DNA from 3 places in the Carnobacterium sp. CS13 genome. Region 3 is predicted to be linked to each of the others. Evidence: riboswitches for the same ligand, from Rfam matches in the RefSeq annotation. Region 3 holds a riboswitch; each other region holds the start of a gene.
The links. Region 3 has a riboswitch for magnesium ahead of mgtE (magnesium transporter). Riboswitches for the same ligand answer to the same signal wherever they lie in the genome.
Positions count from the first base shown of each region.

Region 1: linked by a shared signal. The riboswitch ahead of JHE06_RS10975 (magnesium transporter MgtE N-terminal domain-containing protein) and the one ahead of mgtE (magnesium transporter) in region 3 are both predicted to bind magnesium.
Region 2: linked by a shared signal. The riboswitch ahead of mgtA (magnesium-translocating P-type ATPase) and the one ahead of mgtE (magnesium transporter) in region 3 are both predicted to bind magnesium.

Region 1 covers NZ_CP067364.1:2,323,721-2,331,744, reverse strand. The annotation lists gene JHE06_RS10995 (ROK family transcriptional regulator) at 439-1,617, opposite strand; gene JHE06_RS10990 (PTS sugar transporter subunit IIC) at 1,986-3,281, shown strand; gene JHE06_RS10985 (DUF7916 family protein) at 3,299-4,198, shown strand; gene JHE06_RS10980 (GNAT family N-acetyltransferase) at 4,452-5,036, shown strand; M-box (ykoK) riboswitch at 5,128-5,291, shown strand; gene JHE06_RS10975 (magnesium transporter MgtE N-terminal domain-containing protein) at 5,583-6,134, shown strand; gene JHE06_RS10970 (magnesium transporter) at 6,234-6,881, shown strand; gene wrbA (NAD(P)H:quinone oxidoreductase) at 7,045-7,656, opposite strand; gene JHE06_RS10960 (NADPH-dependent FMN reductase) at 7,913-8,024, opposite strand, start outside.
Region 2 covers NZ_CP067364.1:660,597-668,620, forward strand. The annotation lists gene JHE06_RS03215 (diacylglycerol/lipid kinase family protein) at 1-701, shown strand, start outside; gene JHE06_RS03220 (M3 family oligoendopeptidase) at 769-2,580, opposite strand; M-box (ykoK) riboswitch at 2,836-3,001, shown strand; gene mgtA (magnesium-translocating P-type ATPase) at 3,365-5,980, shown strand; gene JHE06_RS03230 (VanZ family protein) at 6,095-6,613, shown strand; gene JHE06_RS03235 (YebC/PmpR family DNA-binding transcriptional regulator) at 6,727-7,452, shown strand; gene comGA (competence type IV pilus ATPase ComGA) at 7,662-8,024, shown strand, end outside.
Region 3 covers NZ_CP067364.1:1,167,677-1,175,700, forward strand. The annotation lists gene JHE06_RS05725 (LapA family protein) at 1-183, shown strand, start outside; gene ltrA (group II intron reverse transcriptase/maturase) at 771-1,688, shown strand; gene JHE06_RS12165 (group II intron maturase-specific domain-containing protein) at 1,721-2,056, shown strand; M-box (ykoK) riboswitch at 2,244-2,407, shown strand; gene mgtE (magnesium transporter) at 2,701-4,074, shown strand; gene JHE06_RS05740 (acetate uptake transporter) at 4,309-4,923, shown strand; gene JHE06_RS05745 (DUF1836 domain-containing protein) at 5,105-5,698, shown strand; gene JHE06_RS05750 (DegV family protein) at 5,709-6,575, shown strand; gene recJ (single-stranded-DNA-specific exonuclease RecJ) at 6,696-8,024, shown strand, end outside.

The DNA of each region.
Region 1 (8,024 bases), 1.2 Mb from region 3:
AAAATGGATTGAAAAATTTTCTGTTAGACTAGGATTGTTGGATACAGAATGATGAATTAGCGTATTTAGTCGTCCACATAAATCGTTTGTTGAATTACAATGAACTAGATGGTTAGAAGCAATAGAAAGTAATAAAGTAACCTACTTGAAAACAAAAACAAGAAGGTGCAATATCCATTTATTTGGATACTGCACCTTTTTTTATTTTCTATAAATATCCTAAATAAGCAATACCTGTCTTAAAATTTTTATGCTGTTATTCAGTTTTTTCATCAATGAAAAAACTTGTTTAAGCATTTCCACGCTAGCTTCAATCGTATAAATGATGCGACTGATAAACTAAGTTACATTCATTAAATTTAAAATAGAACATCGATTATTTAAAGTGCTTTTTATCCACATAATAAATGGTATGCCAGCTTACTGGAGAAATATAAACTATAATGTTTCATAAATACATAGTCCGCATGCGCCAAGAGCACCATTTATTTCATCATAGCGTTTAAAAATGCGTTGTTTAGGATGCTGAAGGTTTAACAATGATGCGTTCTCATCAATACATTTGACTAGGAGATCAGCTAATTCAGGCTCGCTGAATAATTCACTATGGATATAGACGATGTCTGAATCCATAATCATTAGCAAATTATTGATGGCGATAGAAAAATAGTGAATCGCTTGATTAATAATCGTGATTGAACCTTCATCGCCTAATTGATAGGCTTTAATAAGCGTGTCGATGTCGATTTGTTTTCTTTCGGCTACTAACTGTTTGAGAAAAGTATGAGGTGCATCTTCATAAAGAAGGTTTGCTTTTTTTATCATCCAAGATTCACTAGTGTAAGTTTGAAGGCAACCGCGTTTTCCGCACTCGCATAGAGCACCATTTGGATTGATGACAGTATGTCCAATTTCACCAATCAAATGGTTGTTCTCTGCGTATATTTCCCCATTGTACATATAAGTGCAAAACATTCCGCGTCGAACATGCAGAAAAATAAAATTCTTATCTTGTTTGTATTCTCCAAATAAGCGTTCAGCGATAGCCATACATTTAACGTTATTTTTAAAATAAACAGGTAAATCAATTGAGGCGATAATATCTTTTAATGGAAATGTTTGCCAAAAAGGGTGATTTGTTTTAATGCTTTGACTAATGGAATCATAATGGCCTGGTATAGCAATGCCGACAGCAACAGGGTCATATTCCGTATATTGTTCGATAAACTGAGTCATTTTTTCTAGAAAAAAAGTCTCCGTAAATGACTCTTGAAAATCCCAACTATTATGATAGAGAATTTGTTGTTCAATAACCGATCCCAGATTATCGCTTAAACAAAAGGACAGAAACTTATCGGATAACTCTACGCCTATGAAGTAGCTGTGTTGGGATGAAATCGTTAATAAAATTTTTTTGCGGCCTGGTTTGTTACCTGTTTCATCTTCGCCTAATTCATGAATATGTTTTTCATCAATCAGTTTGTTTGTTATTTCGCTTACAGTAGCAGGGGTAATGTTTAATTCTTTTGATATCTCGATTCTTGAGATAGGTCCTTTGGTGTATATTTTATCTAATATTCTTGTTTTTTGTATACCTTGCTTCTTAGATAGGTACATACTAATAGCCTCTTTCTGTATTTATTTATAAAATAAATGCCTATATTGTTCTTGCAAGAAGGACATTTTTAGCAACAGAATACGCGTGATATGCTAAAACGATAGTTGCTTATCTTACTTCTTTTTCTTATAAAGGTTTATTTTTACGGTTGATTATTATGGTGCAAGTCATTAAAGATAGTATAACTTATTATTTATTTTTTGTAATGATTAAAAATAAATAATGTTAAATAATCAATTAATTGTTTACAAAATAAAACTAATTGACTATACTGTATTTAATAACTAAATATTACTAATTAACGAAATGAAAGGGTTTAACGTGGTTTGTTTTGTTATATAAAGTAATTAAAAAAGGGGGATTCATTATGTCACAGTCAAACAATTTTATTGAAGAAAAAGTTATGCCGATTGCAGTAAAACTAAGTACAAATAAATATTTAACGGCCATTCGCGATGGGATTACTTTAGCCATGCCTTTAATCATCATTGGTTCTATCTTTATGGTCATTGCCAGCTTGCCAGTTCCTGGTTGGGAAGCTTGGTTAGGAGATATCGGTGTATCAGGTTATTTATGGAAAGGCGTCGATAGCAGTTTTGGTTTGATTGGTTTAATAGCAAGTTTTGGTATTGCCCAAAGTTTGGCAACTCAATACAAAGTAGATGGAGTTGCTGCTGGAATTGTTTCGTTAGCTTCATTTGTTGTTGTAACACCTTTTATTTCAGGTGAAACAGGATCAGGGCTTACGGTCACTTATCTTGGTGCTCGGGGTTTGTTCGTTGCTATTATTCTAGGGTTATTGAGTGCATATGTGTACCAGTGGTTCATTAACCACAATATTCAAATCAAGCTGCCAGAAAGTGTTCCGCCAGCTGTTGCGAGAAGTTTCAGTGCCATTATCCCAGGTGCAGCGATCATTACATTTTGGTTAATTGTATACGCTTTACTTGATTCTATGACATTGCCTAATTTACATGAAATTGCTCAAGTCGTTTTAGGGGGTCCGCTCGGATTATTGGGTAATAACATTTTTGGTACAGTGATTGTCGCAGGTTTAAACAGTTTGCTATGGTTTGTTGGGATCCATGGCGGTAATGTGGTGAACTCTATTATGCAGCCGATTTGGATCGCGAATTTAGATGCTAACCAAGCAGCTTATCAAGCTGGAAGCGAATTGAAAAACGTGATCACGATAGCGTTTATGGACAACTTTGTTTATATCGGCGGTGGTGGAGCAACGATTGGTTTAGTACTGGTTATCGGCTATTTAGCCCGCAAAAAAAATACCAGTAAACAAACCAAAATTATGGCTCCGATAACAGTTGTACCGGGTTTATTTAATATTAATGAACCGACGATGTTTGGTATTCCAGTAGTCTTGAACTTTATGCTGCTTGTTCCGTTTGTACTTGCTCCAATTGTCAATGCAGTTGTTTCGTATATCGCCATGTCAATCGGACTGGTGCCTTTAACTAGAGTCGTAGCCTCTTGGACGATGCCGCCTATTATTAGTGGTTTCTTAACAACAGGTAGTGTGAGTGGTTCGATTCTGCAAATTGTTTTAATTGTATTGGATGTTCTGCTTTACTTGCCGTTCTTCTTAGCTCTTGAAAAACGGTTCAAAGCACAAGAAGAAAATGAATCATTGTCTCAAAAATTATAAAGGGAGTAGTGAAAAAAATGAATAAACGTTTAATTAGTGCGAATACTGCAGAAATTTTGGCTATGAATGCTCAAGAATTGAAACAAAGTATTAAAGCAAGCGAAGGCCGCGTTATCCTATCCGAAAATTTGGCTCCGCGTGAATCGTTTATTGGCGATATTACAAATTCAGAAATTGCACGAGCATTCGGAGCTGATTTAATTCTTTTAAATGGAATCGATGTATTAAATCCCGATGTATTTGCAATCGGAGAATACGAAGGCTCGTTTGTTGATCGTTTGCATGAATTAGTTGGTCGTCCGATTGGAGTCAACTTGGAACCGGTGGATACGTCTGCAGATATGCTTGAAGAACGGGAAGAAATCTCTTTAGGGCGTCAAGCCAATAGCGAAACATTGAAACAAATCGAAAAATTAGGATTAGACTTTGTCTGTTTCACAGGTAATCCAGGAACAGGTGTAACAAATGTCGCAATTATTGATACAGTAAAAAAAGCAAAAGAACATTATTCTGGTCTTATTATTGCTGGGAAAATGCATGGTGCTGGAGTCGATGAAGCTGTTGCAGATTTAAACGTCATTAAAAGCTTGATTGAGGCTGGAGCGGATATTATTCTCACACCATCAATTGGAACAGTGCCAGGGTTTGATAAAGAAGATTTAAAAGAAGCTGTTAAATTAGCACACCAAGAAGGAGCTCTAGTTATGACCGCTATTGGAACGAGCCAAGAAAGTTCCGATCCTGATACAATTAAGTATATGGCTTTACAAAATAAAATATGTGGAGTTGATATTCAACATATTGGCGATGCTGGATATGGCGGAGTTGCTACGGTTGAAAATATTTTCGCAATGAGTAAAGCCATTCGTGGACAGCGTCATACTGTATCAAGAGTTGCACGTTCTATTAACAGATAATAGTTGCAGTAACTGGGAGGTTATATTTCATAAAGTTACAAGAAAAGAAGCTTTCTAACGTTTGTTAGGTGCTTTTTTCTTGTAGCTTTTGAATGCTACTCGTCAAAAATTAATTGTTATTTAAAAATTGAATAGGGTTAATGTGACAAGTTTTATTGCATTTCATAGTTTCTAAGAAAATCAGCCGCTGAATAATATAAATTTATTCTGTATGATAGGTACAAAGAAGAATGATACTGAGGAGGATGATTAGGTGAAACATAGCGGTACTCAACCATTAGAAACAGAAAGATTATTCTTAAGAAGGATCGCCCTAAATGATGCAGAAGACGTGTATCACAACTGGGCAAGTGATGAAGAAGTAACCAAACATTTAACATGGAAGCCGCATAACAGTAGCGAGGTTACAATAGCCAGTATCTCAAATTGGCAAAAAGAGCTGGAACAAGAAGACTGCTATCGCTGGTGTATAGAGTTAAAAGAAAACCAACAAGTCATCGGAACGATTGATGTGGTTCAGATAAACAACGACATTGAATCTGCCGTGATTGGGTATTGTATGTCTAAGGATTATTGGAATAAAGGAATTATGACAGAAGCTTTTAGTGCTATTAAAGAATTTTTATTTGAATGTGTTGGATTTAATAGAATAGAAGCCAGCCACCATACCGAAAATCCTGGTTCGGGAAAGGTCATGGAAAAGGTTGGAATGAATTTTGAAGGAATCAAAAGAGAGGGAGCAAAGAATAATGAAGGGAACCTTTGTGATATAGCAACGTACGCTATGTTTAAATCAGATTGGGAAAATGAGTACAACGAGATAGAGCAAAACGATTAACTTTTCTATCCTAAAAAGCGTCGTTCAAAAAGAGTAAGCTTAAATGTTAAATTCTTTTGTCCTACAATGAATAAGAGAGATAGAAAGAATTGAATAGCCTTGTTAGGTGAGGCTACTGTACTAGAGAGATGCTGCTACCCAGAAACGTCCAAAGACGCCAATGGGTTAACAGGAATTTTCGAATTAAGGAAATTTTTAACGTAGCTGGGATCGTCCCTATGCTATACAGTGCTGAAACTCAATGAAGGGGTGCGGGGATTAAGCCCATTTGAAGCATCTTGCCCAGCAATTGTTTTGCACGCTCTTCGAAGCGTGCTTTTTTTATTTCTTTTTTAAGTTAAATGGTAAGCAAAAGTCAACAGGAGAAAAACGTTTTTGCTGTTAGCTTGTTTCATTACCATGAAATTCTCTAGGGGGTGGTTCAAGTGGATTCTATTCCATCTTGTCGACAGATGAAAAAATCGAAAAGTTTTATTCATATAGTGCAAAAACTAATACAGGAAAGAGGAGCACTTTTAATGAGCCTTCCTGAGAGGAATAATAGTAATGAAAAGAATGGATGACAGAAAAAACACATATTATGAAGGAATCTTCAAAGCCGCAAAGGAAAACAACCGTAAAAAATTTCGTAAGCTATTTTTGAAACTTCATACAAATGATCAAGTTGAACTTTTTCACCTCTTATATCCTGAAAAGAGAAAAAAAGTAGAGAGCTTTTTAGAACCAGCAGAATTTGCGGACTTATTCCATTACATGGAGATAGACAATGTGGTAAACTTTTTATCTTATCGAGATGACGAAGAAAGTCAAGTTTTCTTAAATTTATTAGACGCAGCAGAAAGAAGCAGAGTAGAAGAAATGCTTGCGTATGAACCGGAAACTGCCGGGTCCGTTATGACGAAAGGGTTTATTAGCGTTTATCCTGAACATACTGTGCAGCAAACAGTGGAGATGGTACGTACTTTTGCTAAGGAAGCAGAAATGGTTTATTATATTTACGTTTTAGACACAGCCAGCAGATTGGTAGGCATCTTATCTTTACGAGACACGACCTTGAATTCGGAAGTTACAAAAGTCCGAGATGTTATGCTGACTTAACTAGCCTTTGTGCGTATGAATGATGACCAAGAAGCAGTTGCCCGTATGATTCAAGATTAGGATTTATTAGCTGTCCCTGTTTTAAATGATGAAGATGTGATGTTGGGAATTGTGACTGTAGATGATGTGATGGATATTTTAGCTGAAGAAACAACAGAGGATTTTAATGAATTCTCTGCTATTCAAAAAAAAAGCAAAACGGAACGAGGAGAAGAAAGCGCTTGGCAAATTGCTCGTGCAGGGATGCCGTGGATCGTCATTCTTGTTTTCCTTGGAATGATCAGTGCTTCTTTGATCAGTTCATTTGAAGAAACGTTGAGTCAAGTGGTCGTGCTTGCTGTTTTTATCCCGATTATTATGGATTCAGCTGAGAATGTCGGCACACAATCCTTGGCGGTTGCAGTTCGAAATATTCCTATGGGAGAAGAAAAAACTAGGGAAGAATTTTGGCAAAACGTCCTAAAAGAACTTCTAGCAGGAATGATAATCGGATTATCTACAGGGGTAGTTTTAGCACTTGTAGTGGGCATTTTTTATCAGAACCTCGTTTTAGCCGTCATTATTGGCTTTTCTCTTTTGGTGACTTTAAGTTTATCTACTGTAGTAGGTGCAGTCATTCCCTTCCTTATCAATAGATTGAAAATTGATCCCGCTATTGCTTCTGGGCCTTTTATTACAACGATCAATGATGCAATGGGGTTATTGATTTATTTTAGTGCAGCAACAAAACTGATTCATGTGCTTTAGAAAGAAAATAGAAGAGCAGCCCCAAACGCAATTCAAGACGTTTGGGGCTGCTCTTTTTTTTAAAATAAATTTAAAAGGGAACAGGACACAAGTCCCGCTCCCCCCTTTGCATAATTGAATAATTAACTCATGCTTTGTTTCAAAAAATCAACCTGAAGCAGGCTTATTCGTTGCCTTTTTTGACCCATTCTGCCACTTTGACGGTACGCTCAGCTTGGTATTTCACAGCATCTGCTACATCTTCAATCATTTTTCCGTCTTGTCCTACAGTCACGCTTGTTCCATAAGGGTTGCCGCCTGCTTTGAATAAGACAGGGTCTGAATACCCTGGCGCTGCAATAATGGCTCCCCAGTGCATCATGCTGGTATACAATGACAGGATTGTTGCTTCTTGTCCACCATGCGGATTTTGCGCAGAAGACATAGCACTAACTACTTTGTTAACTGTTTTTCCGCTAGCCCAAATGCCTCCTTGGATATCCAGGAACTGTTTCATTTGTGATGGCATATTTCCGAAACGCGTTGGAGTGCTGAAAATGATGGCATCTGCCCACTCCAAATCAGCGGATGTTGCTACTGGAACGTCTTTTGTTGCTTCGACAGTAGCTTTCCAAGTTTCATTTCCTTGAATGATTGCTTCAGGAGCCAATTCTTGTACTTTTAATACTCTGACATCAGCGCCTGCTGCTGTTGCGGCTTCTGCTGCCCATTGTGCTAATTGATAATTTGTTCCACCCATACTATAAAATACTACTGCTAAATTCACTTTTGTCATATTGATCTTCTCCTTTAAATTTGAATTTCTTTTTTTAAAAAATTTGTATCCACTTATTTTGTTCCAGAGTATCATAAGTTTTTTTGTGCGTTCAATGTCTAGCGTTCAAGCCCAGACCTCTCGTAAAAAAGATGATTAAAAGGCCTACAGTCACGCTACGCGTGCTTTATACAAGTCGACGAAAGGAGCGTTGCTCCCCAAGTAGTATTCCCTATTTTTATGGAAGTCAAGGCGGGCTTGTCTGCTTTTCTTAACATTAAAAGTCGTATTCTTCGTCTTTTTCCTTACGAATAGCTGCGAAAGCTTCTACGGTCAATACCGTATCTTCGATGAGCCGTTCTAAACGAAAGAGGATATCGTCATTTATG
Region 2 (8,024 bases), 510 kb from region 3:
TGGGTGGAGACGGCACAATAAACGAATGTGTTAATGGCATCGCAGGAGAAGCTTATCGTCCTGACTTTGGTTTTATCCCTATGGGAACTGCTAATGATTTAGGTCATGCACTTGGTATTCCTATGGATCCCGCGGAAGCCATTGCCATGCTGCCTACAGCTGCTAAATGCAAGATAGATGTTGGAAAAGTCAATGATGATTACTTTATTGATGTCATTGCAATCGGAAGCATCCCTGAAGCTGTTCAGAATGTTAGTACAGAACAAAAAACTAAATTAGGTTTTTTTGCTTATATTTTGGAAGGCTTAAAAGCAGCAAAAAAGAATAAAAGCTACTCATTCAAATTAACCTTAGATGAAAAAACTTTTTCACAAGAAGCTGAATTGGTTTTAGTTGCGCTCACCAATTCAGTAGGCGGTTTTTCATCTCTGTTACCAGAAGCTAAAGCAGATGATGGGTATTTGCATTTGGTTTTATTAAAAAAAACGAGCTTGCTAAAGAAATTACCCTTGCTTCTTAAATTACTTAAGGGAGAAACGAATGATACACGTGATGTTTTATATGAAAGGTTCAAAACAGGCCAAGTGGCTGTCTCTAAAAAAGAAAAACTAGGAACGAATATTGACGGTGACCCAGGAGATGACTTGCCCTTAACTCTTGAAGTGTTAGCTTCTCACATAACTGTTTTTGTGCCTAGTTGATTTTAACAGTTTCCATAAAACACCATAAAAAACCCGTTGCGTGTAAGCAACGGGTTTTATTTGAAAACTAATTTAAAAAATCTTCTGTCAATGTCAAAAAGGTTTCAACATCATTTTTCATAATCGCTATTCCAGCCTCCCAGAATTCGGGTTTAGTCAAATCAGCGTTTAAGTGTTTCATTGCCAAATCTTCCGTAGACATAGAAGCCGTATCTCTCAATAAAGCGATGTAACGCTCTTCAAATCCTTGGCTTTCTTCAAGAGACTGAGCATAGATTCCTAGACTGAAAAGGTATCCAAACGTATAAGGGAAGTTATAAAAAGGCACATCCGCAATAAAGAAGTGTAATTTGCTAGCCCAAAAATGCGGATGGTAGCTGCTTAAAGAATCTTGATAGGCTTCTTTTTGGGCAGCCTCCATTAACTCAGACAAGCGTTCATCTGTTACAATACCGGTTTGGCGTTCTTTATAAAAATTAGATTCAAAGATAAAACGAGCATGAATGTTCAAGAACATTGCCAATGCGTTTTGAATTTTCGTATCTAGTAAACCAATTTTAGCCTCTTTTGTTTTAGCTTCTTTTACAGTTGCATCGGCAACGATCATTTCAGCGAAGGTACTAGCTGTTTCAGCTACATTCATCGCATATTGTTGGTTTAAAGCAGGCAAGTCATTCATTACATGGCTATGGAAAGCGTGGCCTAATTCGTGTGCTAAAGTAGAAACTTCACTTGGTGAATCGGCATAAGTCATAAAAATTCTTGATTCATTGCTTTCTGGCAATTCTGCACAGTAGCCGCCAGGACGTTTGCCGCTGCGGTTTTCAGCTTCGATCCAATTGTGTTCAAAAGCATATTGAGCAAAATCAGCCATTTTTGGACTCACTTTTTTGAAGTTTTCGATGATGAACTCGGCCCCTTGATCATACGGATAAACTTGAGGTTCTGCGTTCCCAACTAAAACAGGCGCTTCAATATCTTGCCAAGCTAATTTTTCTTTTCCTAATAATTGGGCTTTTCGGTTTAAATAATCTATAAAAGGCTGTTTATGATCGCTAACGGCTTGCCACATGGTATCTAATGTTTCACGTTTCATTCGATTGTATTCTAACGGACGTTTTAAGTAATCGGTCACGCCATGAGCTTGATAATCTGCTAAACGAAATCCGGCTAAATGATTAAGCGTATCGCTGAATAAAGGAGCTTTTGCTGACCAAGTTGCTTCCCATTTCTGAAAGAGCTGTTCTCTAACTTCAGCATCAGGATCCGCATTCATTTTATTGTAGGCTTGTCCCGCAGATAAGTTGGTTACACGCCCATCTTTATCTTCAAATGGAATTTCAATTGTTGCAACTAATGTATCGTAATGGTCGCTCCAGCCTTGGAATCCATCAATGGAAAGAGAATTGATCAAGGCCTCTTCAGCTTCACTCAATAATTCTTTACCTTGAGTTCTTATTTCATTTAAAACAAATTGAATCGGTTGAAACTCAGGCAGATTTGTTAAGTTAGTCCATTCAGAGTCAGGTATCTCAACTATTTTTTTAGCTAAAATTGTCTGAACCGTGCTCGAAAAGCTGCTTAATTCGAATGCTTTCCCCAATAGAGCACTGGCTTGTTTATTATTGATATCAGCAGATTGAACAGCTTCAATAAAAGTATGGACTTGAGACAAACCAAAAGTTACTTTTTCTTGTAAAGCTAATAATTGTGTAAAGTGTTTGAAATCAGGTCCATCTTGTTCACTGTTCCAACTGGTTACATTTTTTGATAATTCCTCTAACTGTTCTTGAAGGAGAGCCATTTTTTCATGGAGTTGAGTTGAACGACTGCCTCCAGGAAAAATAGATTCTAAATCCCAATTTATACTGTATTTCATTTAAAAACTCCCTTTCTAATTGCCGCTTTCTTTATTATAGTCCAGTTGCTTCTATTTTGAAAATAACCATTATCGGTGAAAAAGTTGGAAAAGAAAAATAATCCGCTGATTTTAAGACAAACCCATTCAAATGGCCAATCAGTAAGGGGATTAAACTTGAAATAAACTTAACTTTTAAAAGAATAGAAGAAGAGAAATCGAGCAACTTGACTTCTAAAAATCTTTGAGCTAGCATAGTAAATGACATGAAATGAATAAAGCTTCTGTTAGGTGAGGCTCCTATATGGAAAAACGCTGCTGCCCAAAAACGTCGAGAGACACCAATGGGTCAACAGGAATGATCGAATTAAGGTCATTTTTAATGTAGCTGATGAATAATCTACGCCATATAGTGCTAAAACTCGACGATGGAGAAGGAATACAAGGAACTTTTTTGAGGTGCAAAAAAGCTGTATTTAAATATGGAATCGTTTATCGTTTATTTAGAATGGATATTCAAGCATATACTCTATCGCAGAATGGAGTGTATGCTTTTTTATTGTTTGCTTTCTAAAAGGGTTTCAATCGTAATTTCGAGTTTTTGAATTGTCATTTCAGAGTAATGCGCAGACCTATCAAAAAAAGGCGAGGTGAATGGTATGGAAAAAGGCTCTAGTAGTGATAGTCCAGGTGATGATTGTTGGAGAGATGAAGAAAAAATAAGTAAGCCTGCCATGACCCTCTTAATTAGGATAATAGTGTAGCAAACTTGTTTTTTCCGGTAAGGCAAAAGGAGGAAAAAATAATGGCAAATCAAAAGAAGCACATTTATACAGAAAAAAAATCTAAAAACAACCAATTAAAAGAATTAGGCTACCTCACAGAAGAAGCAGTTTTAAAACAGTTGGATACAGGAGAGTCAGGCTTAAGCAAATCAGAAGCGGAAAAGCGCTTAGAAGAATTTGGGTTAAATGAAGTCGCTGCTCAAAAGCCTGTTCCTTGGTATCTACTATTACTCCAAGCATTTAAAGATCCATTTATTTATGTTTTAGCACTTTTATTAGTTGTCTCAGCTGCTACTAAAGATTTTGAAGCCAGTATCGTTATGGGCTTGATGATTTTATTCAGTGCAGGACTTCATTTTATTCAAGAATATCGTTCTCAAAAAGCCAGTTTGGCTTTGAAAGAACTTATCGAAACCACTTGTGCAGTGACCAGAGAAGGGGTAACGAAAGAAATCCCCATTGATGAAGTCGTTCCTGGCGATATTGTCAATCTGTCGACAGGAGACTTGATTCCAGCAGATGCTCGTTTGATTTGGACTAAGGACTTATTCGTCAATCAATCGTCATTAACGGGAGAATCGATGCCGATTGAAAAGTTTGTCCAAATAGAAGGCGAAAAAGAAGATCCGCACGTAACGGCTTTGGATCTTCATAACTTAGCTTTTATGGGGACAGATGTTTTAAGCGGACAAGGAAAAGTAGTCGTATTAAAAACAGGAGAAGATACTTTCTTTGGAGATATTGCTACTCAATCTTCTAAATCTAGAGGAGAAACGAGCTTTGACCGTGGCGTAAAAAATGTTAGTAAATTATTGATCAACTTTATGCTTGTCATGGTTCCTATTGTATTTTTAATCAATGGAATCTCAAAAGGCGATTGGGGCGAAGCTTTCTTCTTCTCAATAGCAGTAGCTGTTGGTTTAACACCAGAAATGCTGCCGATGATCATTACGAGCAACTTAGCTAAAGGTGCGATTACGATGTCTAAGAAAAAAGTAATCGTTAAAGAATTAAATGCTATTCAAAACTTGGGTGCTATGGATGTCTTATGTACGGATAAAACTGGAACGATAACGGAAGACAAAGTCGTTTTGGTACGTCATGTAAATCCGATTGGCGAAGAAAGCAATCGTGTTTTAGAGTTAGCGTATATGAACTCAAATTATCAAACCGGTTGGAAAAATGTGATGGATCACGCTGTCATTGAGTATTTCAGTGAAAATCGTGAAGAAGCTGAATTAGAAAAAGTCGAAAAAATTGACGAAATTCCATTCGATTTCTCAAGACGCCGTTTAACTGTAGCTGTCAAAACAGGGGATCAGCAAATTATGATCACTAAAGGCGCCGTAGAAGAAATGCTGAAAGTTTGTCAATATGTAGAATTGAACGGTGAAGTTGTTCCGTTGACACCAGAATTACAAAAAACGATGGAAGAAGTCAGCATCAAAATGAACAAAGAAGGCATGCGTGCACTAGGTGTCGCCTATAAACTGAACGTTCATGATTCAGCTGTTTACTCAATTAAAGATGAAGCAGATATGGTGCTAGTAGGGTTCATGGAATTTTTAGACCCGCCAAAACAATCTTCTATCACAGCTATTAAGTCGCTCCATGAACATGGTGTGAATGTAAAAGTTTTGACTGGCGATAACGAAATAGTCGCTCAAAAAATCTGTAAAGAAGTTGGAATCGAAGTGAACCGTGTGATTCTTGGAACAGAACTTGAAACGATGGATGACAACGAATTGATGGATGCAACAGAAGAAGTCAATCTTTTTGCTAAATTAAATCCAACTCAAAAAGCTCGAATCATTGAATTATTGCAACAAAAAGGACACACAGTTGGATTTATGGGAGACGGCATCAACGATGCGCCCGCATTGAGAACGGCTGATGTAGGGATTTCTGTTGATACCGCAGCAGATATTACGAAAGAAGCTAGTTCAATCATTCTGTTGGAAAAGAGTTTAACGGTTTTAGAAGATGGTGTGTTAGAAGGCCGGACTGTTTTTGGAAACATGATGAAATACATTAAAATGACGATCAGTTCAAACTTCGGTAATGTATTTAGTGTATTAGTAGCCAGCGCCTTTTTACCATTCTTGCCAATGCTTTCGATTCAACTCTTAGTCCAAAACCTTATTTATGATATCGCCCAATTAACCATTCCTTGGGATAAGATGGATGAGGAAGATTTAATGAAACCAGCTAAATGGGGAACGTCAGATTTATTGAAGTTTACTTTTAGCATTGGGCCGATCAGTTCGATTTTTGATATTTTAACATTTGTACTGATGTGGTTTGTTTTCCAAGCTAACACGGTCCAAGATGCTGCTTTATTCCATTCAGGTTGGTTCGTGATTGGTTTGATTACTCAAACTGTTGTCGTCCATGTGATCAGAACGAAAAAGATTCCGTTTATTCAAAGCAGAGCCAGCTTAAGCGTAACGTTATCAACCCTTGCTGTTGTAGTGGCTGCTGTATTGATCCCTGGAAGCAAATTCGGGACATTCTTTGATTTTGTAGCTTTACCGGCAACTTACTGGAAATGGATGATCCTAATTGTTTTAGCTTATATTGTATTGACTCAAGTAGTCAAAGATATTTATATTAAAATAAATAAACAATGGCTATGATGGTTTAATGTTATTGTCAGCAAGAAAGTCAAACTATATATGGTTTGGCTTTCTTTTATGTGAAAAGAAAAGAAATTGAGGTAAACTAAAAGAAAGAAAGAAAGGAGTGTAAAAATGCGTTCATCCACAAAAGATAATCTATTTATCGGGTTGGCTTTAGTAATTATGGGGGTGTTGTTTTATAGTTCTTCCCAACCGTATGAAGAACAATCGGTCACCCCTTTGCTGAATCAACTATTAGCAAAAGAACCGCTTAAGAATCTGCTGAGCGGGATCCACTTTACATATGCTAGCGGAGAGGTAAGCATTGATGCGCTGGGATATAGCGAGTTTATAGAGTTTTTTATTCGCAAAGCTGCCCATTTTGGCACCTATTTTTTATTAGGGTTGTTTTGGTTTCTAGGATTGAAGAATAAAATGACGAGCATCAGTCTAGCTGCCTTTATTTCTTGGCTGCTCGCTACCGGCTATGCAGCACTGGATGAATTTCACCAAGGCATTACGCCTAACAGAACACCATTGTTGCAAGATGTGACCCTAGATAGTGTCGGCGCATTAACAGCTATTGGGCTAGCGCTTCTCTTTTTTGTTTTCCACAAAAACAAAAAAAGAACAAAAAAGAATTACCGTTAGGACTATTTCTCCTAAGATCCATCACTTTTAGAAAGATTTGCTCAAGAACCTGTTTTTTGGTAGAATGAGAAGGGCTTATTTGCCAAAATACAATGTGAGATGAGGGAATATGGATGGCAGGACATTCAAAATGGAACAATATCCAAGGACGTAAAAATGCACAAGATGCAAAACGCGGCAAAATTTTCCAAAAAATATCTAGGGAAATTTATATGGCTGTAAAAAAAGGTGGTCCTGATCCGGACACAAACCCTTCATTACGTATGGTGATGGATAAAGCCAAATCAAACAATATGCCAAACGACAATATTGATAGAGCCATTAAAAAAGGCAGTTCTACAACTGAGAACGAAAATTACGACGAAGTCACTTATGAAGGTTATGGTCCTCAAGGTACAGCTGTTTTAGTGCATGCTTTATCAGATAATTTAAATCGGACAGGAACCAACGTCCGTGTCGCTTTTAATAAAAATGGCGGTTCACTAGGGGAAAAAGGTTCAGTGAGTTACATGTTCGACCGCAAAGGGTACATCGCTATCGCACGCGAAGGTTTAGATGTTGATGAAGACACGATGCTGATGAGCGTTCTGGAAGCTGGCGGAGAGGAAATGGAAACATCTGACGAAGTATTTGAAGTTTATACAGACCCGTCCGATTTACCAGAAGTCCGTGATGCCTTAGAAAAAGAAGGGTACACATTAGCGCAAGCTGAAGTTACCATGATTCCGCAAACAACTGTTGAATTATCTGAAGATAAAAGAGTTACACTAGAACAAATGATTGATAAATTAGAAGAAGATGACGACGTTTCAGAAGTTTTTCACAACGCGATACTATAATCAAAATATACAAGATGTTCCTCCAGCAAAGTGTTGGAGGGATATTTTTTTATAAAAAAAGGAAATTAAGATGAAAAGCATACAATTAGAGTAGGAACATAAAACAATCAAAGGAGGGAACAACCTATTAGAAAATCGCAAACCATATATTCTGAAATAAGGAGGGAATGCCGTGTGCTCAAACAAAACAAGGAGAATGAGACAATGGATTGGCACATGTTATGGAGATAGAACAACTTGCTGAACACGTTATTTTAAAGGCTCAAAACAAAGGGGCAAGTGATGTTCATGTTTTACCCGAGGGAAATGACTATAGAATATTTTTTCGAATTGGCGGTTATTTAATTCAATTTTTTAATCTGACACCAGATGAAGGGGTTCGCCTTATTTCCTACTTTAAATACTTATGCAATATGGATGTCGGGGAAAGGAGACGTCCGCAAAGCGGATCGATTCAATTTTTGCTTAATAAGACAAAACAAGCTTTGCGATTTTCAACGATCACTAATTTCAAATCTCAAGAATCCATGGTGATACGGTTATTGAATCAAACGGAAGTGCATCCTTTAAAA
Region 3 (8,024 bases):
TATAAAGATGAATTATCCAAAATAGACCAAACGAAACAAAATGAACTAGATAATGTGAGAATGGAATATGAACAAAAATTAAACGATCAAGATGCTAAAATCATTGAACAAGAAAATAAAATCAACAGTTTAGAAAAAGAATTGATCGATCGAATGACTCATGCAACACCAGACAACAAATAAAACACAATGGATTATTTTTAGGGTATGAAAGAAATAACTTCCTTTAAAAGATTGGGACAATTTTTTGTCTCAATCTTTTTTGGTGCGCCCGGCATGGGTGATAACTTGGTGGTGAAAGTCCACTACAGGCTTGGCAGTAGGAACTGTTAGCGAATAGCAAGGGTGTCTTTCGCGAGAAAGAATCCGAAGGAAGCTGGACGCAAACACTCGCACTGACGAACAGAAATCTCATACAAGGCTGACTGGAGATGGACGAGCTTGCCAAACAAAGCGAAGTCCGATACTGCACGAGTCTCCTACAGTAAATGAGGCAGTGACATGAGTGGAAGGTTATCATTCTTACCCGGGAGGTCTCACTAGCGGTAAACACCGTAGTAACAACGAATAGTGAGAAGTCAGCAGACGCCATAGTAGGAGAACACAGTTCTCCGAAGGGCAGAACAATAATAATCTTGGAATAAACAAGGAGGTGGATGTAGCTCACGACTACAGAAAACATCGTGGTATAGACCGAAAGATGGCTACTCTTGGAGGGATAAGTTGGAAACGAAAGAGTACAAGAGAGTGTAGAGAGCTACAGTAACGATATGATGAAACAAGATGGTATCTCATTAATCAATCAAATCGCTAATTCAGATAATTTAAAGTTAGCCAGCAAGAAAGTGTATCAAAATAAAGGAGCTGCCGGTATCGATGGAGTGACCGTTCATGAATTGGACGCTCACTTAATAAAATATGGTCAGCAAATGATAGAGAAGATGAGAGCAGGAACTTACCAACCACAACCTGTTAAGCGGGTTTCTATCCCTAAGGATAACGGTGGTATAAGAAACTTGGGAATTCCCGTAGTGCGAGATCGAGTGGTGCAACAAGCTATTCTACAAGTGATTGAACCCATCATTGACCCTTCCTTTTCGACATACAGTTATGGTTTTAGGAAAGGCAGGAACGCTCATCAAGCGATTAAACAGGCAGAACAATATGTATCCGAAGGATACAAAACGATTGTCGACTGTGATTTGCGTAACTATTTTGATACAGTTCATCATCAAAAGTTGATGAATTACCTCAACTACTATATCCAAGATAAAATAGTGTTGCGGTTAATATGGAATTTTCTTAAAGCTGGAATTATGGACGGCAATGTCTTTATTGAGAATTATAAAGGAACCCCTCAAGGTGGAGTTATCTCTCCACTACTCGCTAATGTCTATTTAAATCAACTAGATAGAGAATTAGAGAAGCGAGGACACCGGTTTGTACGTTATGCGGACGACTTTTGTATCTATGTGAAAACACCTAGAGCAGGAGAACGAGTTTTAAAAAGCGTGACGACCTTTATAGGGGGAAACCTCCGGTTGGAGATTAATACGGAAAAAAGTAAAGTGACTACTCCAGCTAAAGCTAAGTTTCTAGGTTTCACTATCTGGAAAACACAGGGAAAGTCAGAAGCCGCCCATCTAAGGCGGCTAAACTCAAGTTCCGTAACCGACTCAGAAAACTAACGAGCCGAAAACGTCCTGGTACATTCAAACAAATTATAAAAGAAATTAACCTCTATACACAAGGCTGGATTAATTATTATGGAATTGGAGATATGAAAAGCTTTATCAAGAGCGTAGCTCATTGGCTAAATCATCGATTGAGACAACTATGTTGGAAACGATGGAACAAAGTATCGACTAAATTTCGTATGTTAAGAAAGTATGGAATAGAGAAAGAAGAAGCATGGAAGGTGGCTAATACGAGAAAAGGGTATTGGCGTATGACCCGTACCCACACACTTCACGGAGCGATTACGAAGAAAAAGCTGGTAAATTGGGGTCTAAAAGACCTAAACCAACTTTTCCAGCAGAGATACTTAAGTTATTGAACCGCCGTATACCGAACGGTACGTACGGTGGTGTGAGAGGTCGGAGCCGTAAGGCTCCTCCTACTCGATTAATATAGAATAGAATTCAGACAGATCAAAGTTAGAAAAGACTAAAGCGCATCATTAAAAAAGAGCTGGCTTGAATATTAATTTTTTTTGTCCTACAATGAATAAGATAGATAGAATTAAATAGCCTTGTTAGGTGAGGCTACTGTACCAGAGATAAGCTACTGCCCAGAAACGTCCAAAGACGCCAACGGGTCAACAGGAATTTTCGAATTAAGGAAATTTTTAACGTAGCTGGGTCTGACCCTATGCTGTACAGTGCTGAAACTCAATGAAGGGGTGCGGGGATTAAGCCCATTTGAAGCAACTTGCCCAGCAATTGTTTTGCACGCCCTTCGGAGCGTGTTTTTTTTGTTTCTATTTTATCTTAAAGACAGATAGGAGCAGAAGAATAATTTTGCTCCTATCTTGCTCTTGATGCCTTATCATAAAATCCTTTAAGGGAGGTGGTTCGGATGGATTCTATTCCGTCTTGTCGACAGATGAAACAAATCAAAAACATCCCATCCATACGCTACATAAACTATTACAAGAAGGAGAAGCTCGTTTGAGGAGCCTTCCTGAGAGGAATGATTTTAATGAAAAGAATTGATGATAGAAAAAATAATTACTATGAAGGAATCTTTAAAGCTGCGAAGGAAAATAATCGTAAGAAGTTTCGTAAGTTATTCTTAAAACTCCATACAAATGACCAAGTAGAACTCTTCCATCTTCTATATACTGAAAAAAAGAAAAAAGTAGAGAGTTTCTTGGAACCGTCAGAGTTTGCGGAATTATTTGAATGGATGGATCCCGCTGATCAAACGGAAGCCTATGAAGCCTTTTCAACTGAATATATTGCGAATTTATTCCATTATATGGAGATAGATAATGTGGTGGATTTTTTATCCTACCGAGATGACGAAGAAAGACAGGCTCTCTTAAACCAGTTGGATGCAGCAGAAAGAAGCAGAGTAGAAGAAATGCTTGCCTATGAGCCAGAGACTGCCGGATCCATTATGACTAAAGGATTTATCAGTGTTTCTCCTGAAAACACTGTGCAGCAGACGGTAAAAATGGTGCGTATCTTTGCTAAAGAAACAGAAATGGTTTACTATATTTATGTTTTAGATAAAGAAAACAGATTGGTAGGTATTTTGTCTCTTCGTGACATGATTCTTCATCCAGAAGATACAAAAGTTCAAGACGTTATGCTTACCCAGCTAACCTTTGTGAGAATCAATGATGACCAGGAAGTAGTTGCACGTATGATTCAAGATTACGATTTACTAGCAGTTCCTGTTTTAAACGATGAAGATGTGATGTTAGGAATTGTAACTGTTGACGATGTGATGGATATTCTAGTTGAAGAGACTACAGAAGATTTTAATGAATTTTCTGCTATCCGAAAAACTAAAAGCAAAATGGAAAGAGGAGAAGAAAGCGCTTGGCAAACTGCTCGAGTAAGGATGCCGTGGATCATCATCCTTGTTTTCTTGGGAATGATCAGTGCCTCTTTAATTAGTTCTTTTGAAGAAACTTTGAATCAAGTTGTAGTGCTTGCTGCTTTTATCCCCATTATTATGGATTCAGCCGGAAATGTAGGAACGCAGTCATTGGCAGTAGCGGTCCGAAACATTTCTATGGGAGAAAAAAGAACCAAGGAAGAATTTTGGCAGAATATACTAAAAGAATTAGTAGCAGGAATGATAATCGGGTTAGCTGCGGGAATAGTATTAGCACTCGTAGTAGGTATCTTTTATCAGAATCTAGTTTTAGCAGTGATTATTGGGTTTTCTCTTTTTGTGACCTTAAGCTTGTCTACTGTAGTGGGTGCTGTAATTCCTTTTCTTATCAACAGACTGAAAATTGACCCTGCTATTGCTTCTGGTCCTTTCATCACGACCATCAATGATGCAATGGGGTTATTGATTTACTTTAGCGTAGCAACAAAACTACTCCATGTGCTTTAAAAATCTGGAAGCAGCACCAAACGTATCTCAAGACGTTTGGTGCTGCTCTTTTTAGGGCAAACCTAAAACAGTACTTTTCTATTTAAAAGATTTTAACCAATCTAAAGAGAACTTGTGAATCAAAGTGTCGGTTTAAAGGATTGAAAGCGAAATCAATCAAAGTGTTATTGACTCAAGCTGTAGGAGATGCTACTTTGAATAAGTTGATATTACAAACAGAGGAGTATGCATACAGTGAAAAAAGAACATGTTCAGGTTAAACAGGTAATAATAGATCCAACAGCAATTGGATTATTTGGATTAGCAATAGTGACATTAGTTGCTTCTACACAAAAATTAGGATGGACTAACGGCGTTTCCGGTATCGTCCCTTGGGCTTTTATGCTAGGTGGAATTGGGCAGTTGATTGCTTCGTCATATGATGCAAAACACAACAATTTATTTGGAGCAACAGCTTTTGCAGCTTACGGCTTATTTTGGTTAGGAACAGGAATGAGCTGGATGGTTCAAAACGGTTTATTTGGAGCTGCTTTTCAGGCAATGTATGACCCTAGACAATTAGGTGTGGCTTTCTTAGGCTACTTTGTTTTCACTGTGTTTATGACATTGGGAGCGATGGAAACCAATAAAAATTTATTTATGATTTTCTTATTGATTGCTTTTCTTTTCTTAGGGCTGTTTATGTCAAGTTTTGGAATTGCAGAAAACTTCTTTCACATGATGGCTGCTATTGCTGAGTTTTTGATTGCTATCTTTGCTTTTTATGGAAGTGCGGCAGCAGTTTTAAATGGACATTTTGGTTATACTTTCTTGCCAATCGGCAAACCTTTTGGTATTTTTAAAAAATAAAAAAAGAAACTCCTCTTCTTGCAAGAGGAGTTTAAACCACGCTATTATGTATGCGGTTACCTTTAGGTGCTGATTCTTCGAAGTGCTTTTCAAAAAAATATCTAGTTTCAATAACTAGTTTGTCTAGTTATCTGACTTATGGTAAACTATGGGTAATTAAATTGTTAGAATAGGTGACTACATGAATAAAATAGAAGAAGAATTAATAGCCTGGACAAAAGAAATTACTCAATTTCGGTTTCCGCGTTGGGAAGACTTGCCAGATTTTGATTTATACATGGATCAAGTACTGACTTTGATTGATACTTATCTTTCTGTGTTTAATCCGAGTCAACAGAAAAAAATCATTACGGCGTCAATGGTAAATAATTATGTGAAATTAGGGTTGATTCCAGCTCCTGTGAAAAAGCGATATAAGAAAAAACATTTAGCGTACCTAATTGCGATTTCTGTTTTGAAACAAGTCTTGACTATTCCAGAAGTTAAAGAAGGAATTATCTATCAAGCTTCAATCAGCGGCATTCGGGAAGCGTATGATTTGTTTTGTACTGAACAAGAAGCAGCTTTGATAGCTATCGCTTCACATTTGGAGAAAAAAGATCGACACCCTTTGCCGTTGATGCCAAATGATACAGATATGGCTAATTTAGTTGTTCGCACTGCAACGATAGCGGTAGCGACTAAAATCGTTACTGAAAAAACGTTATCTTTGATTGCTCAAGAAAAAACAGCAAATAGGAAAGAGACCAAACAAAAAAAAGAAACTGAACTGTGAGGAGATAATTATGAACAAAGAAAAAATTGCTTTTCTCGTCGATTCTGGGTCCAATGTCCCTGAAGAAATCGTTAAGTTAGGAAATATGAAAGTTATTCCTTTAAAAATTATCTATAATAATGAAGAATTCACTGATAATGTGGATATCACAGCGCAAGATGTATATGATCGGTTAGAAGAAGAAATACCTAAAACTTCATTGCCGAGCGGCGAAACCATCACTGAAATGCTGGAAGAAATTCAATCAGAAGGCTTTGAAAAAGTGATCTGTGTCACTATTTCTAGTGGACTGAGCGGCACAAACAATATGGTTCGAGTAGTGGCGGAACAGTTTAAAGATTTGGATATCTTCACAGTTGATACAAAAAATATCGGAATCGGCAGCGGGTTGATTGCTGTCCAAGCCTATACTTATGTTGCAGAAGGCTTGGATTGGGAAACAATCAAAACTAAATTAGAAGAAGATGTTGCAAAGTCTAAAATCTTTTTCCACGTACCAACGTTAGAGTATCTGCAAAAAGGTGGTCGAATCGGTTTGGTCGCTTCTATCTTGGGCAATATGTTAAATTTAAAACCTATTATTACCTGCAATGAAGACGGGGTTTACGATACCGTCGCTAAGATACGCGGCAGCAAGAAAAGTGTTCAAAAAGCAATTTCTTTAGCAGTTGAATTTGCAGGAACGGCTAAAAAATACCATTTAGCTATTGCTTATGGCGGAAAAACTGCTGAAAGCCAAGTTGCGGGCATTCGTGCTGAACTTAAAAAGCAATTGCCGCTTTTTGATAAAATTTACGAAGGTCAAATTAGCCCAGCACTAGGTGTTCATACGGGTCCTGGGTTAATCGGGATCGGTGTCTGTATCTTGGAACCTTAAAGTGAAACGAAAAGCTTTCCTGATTTCTATTAGGAAAGCTTTTTTCTGTTTGTTTTAGACTTTTAAATAACATTTCAGGAGGATTCTTTGCTATAATATGAAAGTTGGGAGTGAAACGATTTGCTAAAAGCACATACAAAATGGAAAGTAAAAGAAACGCTGATGGACAAAGAACATGAAGAAGAATTGAGCCGAAAATTAGGTTTCACATCATTATTTACGACTTTGTGTTTACAAAGGGGCTTAGGGACAGAAGAAGAAATCCAGCATTTTTTGAAGCCGGATGAGACGTGGATTCATGATCCTTTTCTCATGCACGATATGGATAAAGCCGTTTCCCGTATTATGGAAGCAATTGAAAAAGGTGAGCTGATCACTGTTTATGGCGACTATGATGCGGATGGTGTCACAAGTACGTCCGTTTTGAAAGAAGCCATCGAAATGATTGGCGGAGAAGTAAATTTTTATATTCCAAATCGATTTAGCGACGGTTACGGTCCGAATACTCAGGCGTTTGAAAAATTGATCGAAGCTGGAACTGGGTTGATCGTTACCTGTGACAATGGTGTTTCAGGACATGAGGCGATTGCTAAAGCCAATGAGTTAGGAATTGATGTAGTCATAACCGACCATCATGAATTGCCTGCAATCTTGCCAGCGGCTTATGCAATTGTTCATCCCCGTCATCCAAATGGCCACTATCCATTTAAAGATTTGGCAGGAGTAGGAGTAGCGTTTAAGCTGGCGACTGCTTTACTGGGTGAAGTTCCACTTGAATTACTCGATTTAGTAGCTGTTGGTACCGTGGCGGATTTAGTTTCTTTATTAGGAGAAAACCGGGCTTTGGTCATGCAAGGAATAGCTGTTTTAAGAGAATCGCAAAGAGTGGGTTTAGCTGCTTTATGCAAGGTGGCTGGAGCCAAGCAATCAGAAGTGGATGAAGAGACGATTGGCTTTATTTTAGCCCCTCGGTTGAATGCGATTGGGCGTTTAGGCGAGGCTGCTCCTGCTGTAGAATTGTTGACGACATTCGATGAGGCCGAAGCGAATTCCTTAGCTCAGTTAATTAATGAGAAAAATAAAGAACGACAAGCCTTGGTTTCAACCATCACAGCTGAAGCTTTTGATATGATTGAAAAAAGCGATGCGAACCCGCATGTGTATGTATTAGCAAAAGAAGGCTGGCATGAAGGAGTTTTAGGAATCGTGGCCAGCAAAGTGGTTGGCAAGACTGGAAAACCAGCTATTGTATTGAATATGGATAGGACGAATGGGACAGCTAAAGGATCAGGACGAAGCGTGTCAGCTTACCATCTGTATGAAGCATTAGAAGATGTCAGTCACTTGACGACGAATTTTGGCGGACACCATATGGCAGCAGGTTTGACACTGCCTGTCGAGAATATTGGTGCGATTCAAACAGAACTCAATGCTTTCTTACTGCAAAGC